3 regions of the Ornithinimicrobium panacihumi genome follow, and region 1 is predicted to be linked to each of the others. Evidence: riboswitches for the same ligand, from Rfam matches in the RefSeq annotation. Region 1 holds a riboswitch; each other region holds the start of a gene.

Region 1 (2,251 bases):
AGGTAGTGGGCGTCCTGGGCCAGGTAGTACTCGAAGACCTCGCGCTCCAGGGTGCCGTCCTCCATCGTGGTGAGCAGCGGCAGTTCGTCGATGGCGGCGCGGATGGGCGCGATCCGCTCCCAGGCCTGCGTGGTGAAGCTCATGCGTGATCCCTCCAGAGATCGTAGAAGTGGTGGACAGGTCCGGGGCCGGAGCCCACGGAGAGCCGATCCGCGTGCTGGAGCGCACCGGTCAGCCAGGTCTTGGCGTCGGCGACCGCCTCGGGCCACGTCGCGCGATGGGGCAGGAGCGCGGTGATCGCCGACGAGAGCGTGCAGCCCGTCCCGTGGGTGTTGCGTGTCGCGACGCGCGGGGCCGTCAGCTCGAGGACGTCGCCGGTCACGCTGTCCACGTAGACGTCCACGGCCTCCGGCCCGCCCGCGTGCCCGCCCTTGAGCAGGACGCGTCGGGCACCGAGCGCCACGAGTTCCTGCGCCAGGTCGCGTTGGTCTGCGACGCCGACGGACAGGGGGTATGCGGTCTCGCCCCTCTGCGCGCCACTCGCCTCCGGGAGGTCGCGGCCGAGCAGGACCGCCGCCTCGGGCAGGTTGGGCGTGATGAGGTCGACGTGCGGAAGGAGTGCGCGGACGGCCTCGACGGCGTCCTCGTCCAGCAGGCGGCTGCCCGCGGTGGAGACCATGACCGGGTCGAGCACGACGCGGGGGAGCAGCCCCTCGGCGATCAGCTCGCCGACCATCCCGGCCATCTCGGCGGTGCCGAGCATGCCGATCTTGACGGCGTCGAGCGTCACGTCGGCCACGAGGGTCTCGACCTGCTCGCGGACGAAGGCGGGCGGCACGGCGTGGACGCCCGTGACGCCCATCGTGCTCTGGGCGGTCAGGGAGGTGATGACCGCGCAGCCGTAGGCGCCCAGCGCGCTGAAGGTCTTCAGGTCGGCCTGGATGCCGGCACCGCCGGAGGGGTCGGACCCCGCGAGGGTGGCGACGACGGGCAGGCGGTCAGGGGGTGGCAAGGATGGAGTGCCGGGCATCGGCGACGTCCCTTCGCTAGTACGAGCTAGATCAGGTTCGACGGGTGTGATCTCAGCCGCTCCACCATGGGTTCTCAGATGAAGCTCTCACCTGAGTTCCCACCGTGGGCGGCACCCCGCGTCGTGCGGCCCACCATAGCCATGGCCGCCTCGGGCGGTGGCCGGTGGGGTGCCCGTGAGAGTCTGGGAGTCCAGGAGGTGCTTCACATGACCGACGACGACCAGCGCCCGGACGGCCGTCCCACCTGGGGCACGCCCGGCGAACGCCCAGGCGCGCCCAAGGCCCGGGAGCAGCTCGCCGACCAGGGCGTCATCAAGAAGCGTCCGCCGGCGGCGGCCACCGCCCACGCCGTGCAGAGCTGGGTCGACCAGACGATCGCCCAGGCCGAACGGCAGGGGAAGTTCTCCGACCTGCCCGGGGCCGGCAAGCCCCTGCGCGACGTCGACACCCGCACCGACCCGGACTGGTGGGTCAAGAGTCTCATCGAGCGGGAGAAGCTCGACCTGTCCGACGCGATGCCGGGCGTCATGCAGCTGCGACGCGAGAAGGCTGGCTTCCCGGAGTCGCTCGTGCAGCTGGACACCGAGACGGCCGTGCGGGAGCGGCTGGAGGACTTCAACGAGCGGGTCCTGGCCGACCGTCGCCGCCCCCACGCCGGCGCGCAGTCCCCACCCATCGTGGGCCGCGTCGACGTGGACGAGATGGTGGAGGCCTGGCGTGAGCTCCGGGCCGCCGCATCACCAGCTACCACCGAGCCGCAGGACCCGACCGCGGCCGACCGGGACGCCGTTGCAGGTGTCGCACCTACCCCACGAAGGGGTCGCAGGCGCTGGTGGGGCCTGACGGACCGCTGACCCAACTGCTTGGCCGACCCCAAGCTGCCCGTGTGACCCGACGCTGCCCGCCTGGCCCGACGCTGCCCGTCCGACCCCAAGCTGCCCGTCAGCAGGGGCCCGCCGGGCCCTAGTCTTTCGCCCATGAGACTGCCTGCAGGGCCGATGAACGGCCTGCTCCTGCTGCGCACGGACTACGGCCACGACGAGGCATGGCGTCGGGCCCTGGCCGCAGCCACCAGGCGCTACCCGCTGGACGAGTGGCGCGGGGGAGCGACCCTGGCTCAGGTCGAGAGCCAGGAGCTGACGGACCTGTCTGCCGAGGATGTGGCGCGGCTGGACGAGGAGGACTACCTCACCGCGGTGGTCGTCGTTGACACCCGGACG
Region 2 (2,251 bases), on a different contig from region 1:
GGCGACCGCGATGACCTCCTCGAAGGAGCCGCGCACGTGCTTGACGAGGTAGGGGCCGTGGATGATCCCGGCGAGGATGTGTATCCCGGCGGCCGCACCCGCCACGATCCAGGTGTTGGGGACCAAGGTCCGCTCAAGGTCGTACTGGAAGCGGATCCACACGCTGACCAGGACTGCGAGGAACCACGTCACCGCGTCGCCGAACGCCCACAGGAACCGCACGAGCGGCTCGGCAGGGCGCCAGGGCATACGGGACATTCGAGCAACCTCACGGGGGGACGTCAGGAGATTTCGGTTCCTGATGCTCCCAGAGACTCATCCGTTGTGCAAGAGGCGAATGCTAATCAATGTTGTTGCTGTGGCGTGTGCGACACGCCGGGGGGAGATCAGCTCTCGTCGGCGATCTGAGCGGACGACTTGCCCTGGGCCGCGCCGAGGACCTTGGTGGTCTGCCGGTTGGCGAGCATCCTGGCCAGGGCGATGAGGGCTCCGGAGAGGATGGCGAAGAGGATCGCCTCCTTGATGTCGATGTCCGGGTCGTCGGGGTTGTCGGGAACCTCCTTGCCCGTCACGAAGGACCAGGTGCCGTCGGTGGCCTTCTTGGCGATGAAGCTGGCGGCCAGGGCCGCTCCGGTCGTGGCGAGCTTGGCGACGATGTTGCTCATGGGCTCGATCCTGCCACAGAGGCTGTTAGGGTCGAGACCGAAACGACAGGGGAGCGCACACGCGCTGAGAGTGCGGCACCCGCCGCAGACCCTCGAACCTGCTCCGGCTAGCACCGGCGAAGGAAGTCGACTCTCACGGACCCGGCACCCGCCGCGTCCTTCCCCTCCTTGCACCTTGAGGAGGATGCACCATGCGGACGACCCGCACCCTGGCTGCTGCGGCGGCCCTGGCCCTGACCCTGAGCTCCTGCACGCTGATGGGCTCCGACGACGAGCCGACCGGCACCACCCCGGCCCCTGCGCCGGCACCCACCACCGGCGCTGCCGAAAGTGAGGGCGCCGATGACGGCAGCGCCACGTCCGAGCCGGGCGAGGCGGCAGCCACCACGACGGAGGCGCCCTCCGAGCCCGGCACGGTCACCCTCATCACCCACAGCTCCTTCAATGTCCCCGACGAGCTGGTCGAGGACTTCGAGGCCGACACCGGTTATGAGTTGCAGGTCCAGCAATCCGACGACGCTGGGGCGCTGACCAACCAGCTGGTCCTCACCAAGGGCAGCCCGGTGGCCGATGTCGTCTTCGGCATCGACAACACCTTCGCCACCCGCGCGATCAACGAGGAGGTGCTTGCCGCATACACCCCCGAGTCCTTGCCTGAGTCTGCGGAGGAGCACGCGCTCCCCGACGGCGGTGACCAGTTCCTCACCCCGGTCGACTACGGCGACGTGTGCGTCAACATCGACCACGTCTGGTTCGCCAACGAGGGCATCGCCCCGCCGGCGACGCTTCGGGACCTGACCAAGGAGGACTACAAGGACCTCTTCGTCACCCCCGGCGCCACGACCTCCAGCCCCGGCCTGGCCTTCCTGCTCGCCACCGTCGGCGAGTTCGGCCCCGGCGAGTGGCAGGGCTACTGGGAGGACCTCATGGCCAACGGCGCCAAGGTCACCAGCGGCTGGACCGACGCCTACACCGTCGACTTCACCGCCGGCGGCGGCGACGGCGACCGGCCGATCGTCCTCTCCTACGCCTCCAGCCCGCCCTTCACCATCCCCGAGGGCGGCTTCGAGCCGACCACCTCCGCGCTGCTGGACACCTGCTTCCGCCAGGTTGAATACGCCGGCGTCCTCGAGGGCGCCGCCAACCCCGAGGGTGCGCAGGCCGTCGTCGACTGGCTGATCAGCCCCGAGGTCCAGGCCTCGATCCCGGACAACATGTACATGTATCCCGTGGACGCCGAGGTCGACCTGCCCGAGGTGTGGGCGGAGTGGGCCCAGGTAGCTGAGCAGCCCATCGTGGTGCACCCCGGTCAGATCGAGTCCGAGCGTGAGAGCTGGCTGCGCGAGTGGGCAGACATCGCCACCGGCTGACCAGACCGGGGCTGGCGCTGACCGCGCTGGCCCTGGTCCCGATCGCCTTCCTGGCGGTTTTCTTCGTCCTGCCGGTCGGCGGGATGCTGGGTCGAGGCTTCTTCCCCGACGGCCAACTCGACCTGTCCGGCGTGCCGGACGTCTTCGGCCGAGCACGCACCCTGCGGGTGCTGTGGTTCACCCTGTGGAGCGCGCTGGCGGGCACGTTCCTGACCC
Region 3 (2,251 bases), on a different contig from region 1:
TGCGCCCGCTGTTCACCTACCTGCGCTCGGTCGTCGTCCCCACCAGCGTCTTCGCCGCGACCGAGGACTTCGGCGGCGGCGAGGGCGGCAGCTCGTTGACCTCGCGGATCTCCCGCGCAGCCTCCGAGCTGGCGGCACTGGTCGTGGCCGAGTCCGGCGCGGTCGCCGGCTTCGCGCCCAACGACCGCGACCTCGACGGGCCGCGGCGCCGCACCTCCGGCACCGAGGTGTCCCAGGAGGTCACGCCCTTCGAGGAGATGCTGCGGGGCCTGGGCGGCTGACGGGCCCCTCTGGGCCGGTCGGCTGACGGGCCCCCTCGGCCGGCGACGCGGCTCAGCCCAGGCGTGACCGCAGCCGTCGGGCGACGGACTCGGGGTCGTCGGCGCCGGTGAGCACCCGCACGACCACGACCCGTGTGGCGCCGGCGTCCAGCACCTCGCCGAGGTTGGACTCGTCGATCCCGCCGATCGCGAACCACGGCTTGGCCTGCGGGCCCTCGGCGGCCGCCCGCACCAGGTCCAGCCCCACCCCGGGTCGGCCGGGCTTGGTCGGGGTGGCCCAGACCGGACCCGTGCAGAGGTAGTCCACCGCCGGCTCGTCCCGCTCCGTGGCCATCTGTGTCACGTCGTGGCTGGACCGGCCCACCAGCGCGCCGGGCGCCAGCTGGCGGCACTGGGCGGGCGTGAGGTCCCCCTGCCCGACGTGCAGCACGTCGGCCCCCGAGAGGACCGCCAGGTCGGCGCGGTCGTTGACGCTGAACAGCGCGTCCGCCTCCCGCGCGCGCCGGGCCAGGACCTCCAGCAGCTCCAGCTCTTCGGCGGCCTCCAGGGTCTTGTCCCGCAGCTGGATGATGTCCACCCCGCCCGCGAAGCAGGCCGCGACGAAGGCGTCCAGATCGCCCTGCTCCCGCCGCGCGTCGGTGCACAGGTAGAGCCGTGACCGGTCCAGCCGCGCGCGGACGGCGTCCGAGGGGGAGGAAGGTATGCGGTTCATGGGCGGCACCGTACGCCACCCCGGCGGCGCCCCGGGTCCATCACCCCTCGCGTAGGGTGGTGGCCCTATCCGCGGGAGCCACGCCGCACCGGTCAGGTGCACGGTGGCTGAGAGGGCGAACGTCTCGCCGACCGCTCGAACCTGTCCGGGTCATGCCGGCGGAGGGAGGATGGCGTGCGAGTCGTCGTGATCGGGGCCGGGCTGGTCGGACTGGCCACCGCCTGGACCCTGCACCGCGGCGGGGCCGAGGTCACCGTCGTCGACCCTGCTCCCGGTCAGGGAGCGACCTACGCGGCGGCGGGGATGCTCGCCGCGGTCACCGAGACCTACTACCGCGAGGAAGAGCTGGGGAGGCTGTGCCTCGCGGGCGCCACCGCATACCCCGCCTTCGTCGAGGACGTGGCGGAGGCGCTCGGGCAGGGGACGGAGGAGCTCGGCCACCGGACCACCCCCACCCTCGTGGTGGGCGCCGACGCCGCCGACCGGGAGGCGCTGACCGATCTGCACCGGCTCAGCACGGGGCTCGGCCTCGCTTCCCAGTTGCTGACCACCCGGGAGGCTCGGCGCCGGGAGCCGCTGCTCTCCCCGCGGATCTCCTGCGCGGTGCTCGCCGAGGGGGACCACCAGGTCGATCCGCGGACGCTGGGGTCGGCGCTGCTCGAGGCGCTCACTGCGGCCCGGGCGGAGGCGCATGTGCCCGCGCGGGCGTCCGGGATCCTGCACTCGGGCGACCCGTCCGCGCCGGTCCGCGGGGTGCGGCTGGAGGACGGCACGACCCTCGAGGCGGACGCGGTCGTGGTCGCCAACGCGGTCGCGGCCAAGGACCTCGAGGGGCTCGGGGCCGACCTGACCGGGGCGCTGCGGCCGGTCTACGGGGACGTCCTGCGCCTGCGCCCGCCGGCCCGGACGGACCAGGTCCTGGCCGGCTCGGTGCGGGGGAGGGTCGTGGGGCGGCCGGTCTATCTCGTCCCGCGGGCCGACGGCAGCGTGGTCCTCGGCGCCACCTCGCGGGAGGACGGTCGGGCTGGTGTCCACGTCGGCGGGCTGCACGAGCTGCTCAGCGACGCCATCAGGATCGTGCCCGCGCTGGCCGAGTGCGAGCTGGCCGAGGTGGTTGCCAGGCCGCGTCCCGGCACGCCCGACAACGCCCCGCTGCTGGGCCGCCTGCCGGCGGAGGGGCTGGTCGTGGCGACCGGGACCTACCGCAACGGCATCCTGCTCGCCCCGGCGATCGCGGCGGCCGTGACCCGGCTGCTCG

What was found. Region 1 has a riboswitch for thiamine pyrophosphate ahead of thiD (bifunctional hydroxymethylpyrimidine kinase/phosphomethylpyrimidine kinase). Riboswitches for the same ligand answer to the same signal wherever they lie in the genome.
Region 2: linked by a shared signal. The riboswitch ahead of ACTMMA_RS11330 (thiamine ABC transporter substrate-binding protein) and the one ahead of thiD (bifunctional hydroxymethylpyrimidine kinase/phosphomethylpyrimidine kinase) in region 1 are both predicted to bind thiamine pyrophosphate.
Region 3: linked by a shared signal. The riboswitch ahead of thiO (glycine oxidase ThiO) and the one ahead of thiD (bifunctional hydroxymethylpyrimidine kinase/phosphomethylpyrimidine kinase) in region 1 are both predicted to bind thiamine pyrophosphate.

What each region holds. Positions count from the first base shown of each region.
Region 1 covers NZ_JBQGWG010000009.1:42,046-44,296, reverse strand. The annotation lists gene ACTMMA_RS10060 (TenA family protein) at 1-143, opposite strand, end outside; gene thiD (bifunctional hydroxymethylpyrimidine kinase/phosphomethylpyrimidine kinase) at 140-1,030, opposite strand; TPP riboswitch at 1,022-1,159, opposite strand; gene ACTMMA_RS10050 (DnaJ family domain-containing protein) at 1,238-1,885, shown strand; gene ACTMMA_RS10045 (DUF6924 domain-containing protein) at 2,009-2,251, shown strand, end outside.
Region 2 covers NZ_JBQGWG010000011.1:10,824-13,074, reverse strand. The annotation lists gene ACTMMA_RS11340 (SDR family NAD(P)-dependent oxidoreductase) at 1-258, opposite strand, end outside; gene ACTMMA_RS11335 (DUF4235 domain-containing protein) at 387-665, opposite strand; TPP riboswitch at 703-807, shown strand; gene ACTMMA_RS11330 (thiamine ABC transporter substrate-binding protein) at 857-2,035, shown strand; gene ACTMMA_RS11325 (ABC transporter permease) at 2,011-2,251, shown strand, end outside.
Region 3 covers NZ_JBQGWG010000004.1:144,398-146,648, reverse strand. The annotation lists gene ACTMMA_RS06150 (FMN reductase) at 1-281, shown strand, start outside; gene thiE (thiamine phosphate synthase) at 334-993, opposite strand; TPP riboswitch at 1,055-1,177, shown strand; gene thiO (glycine oxidase ThiO) at 1,168-2,251, shown strand, end outside.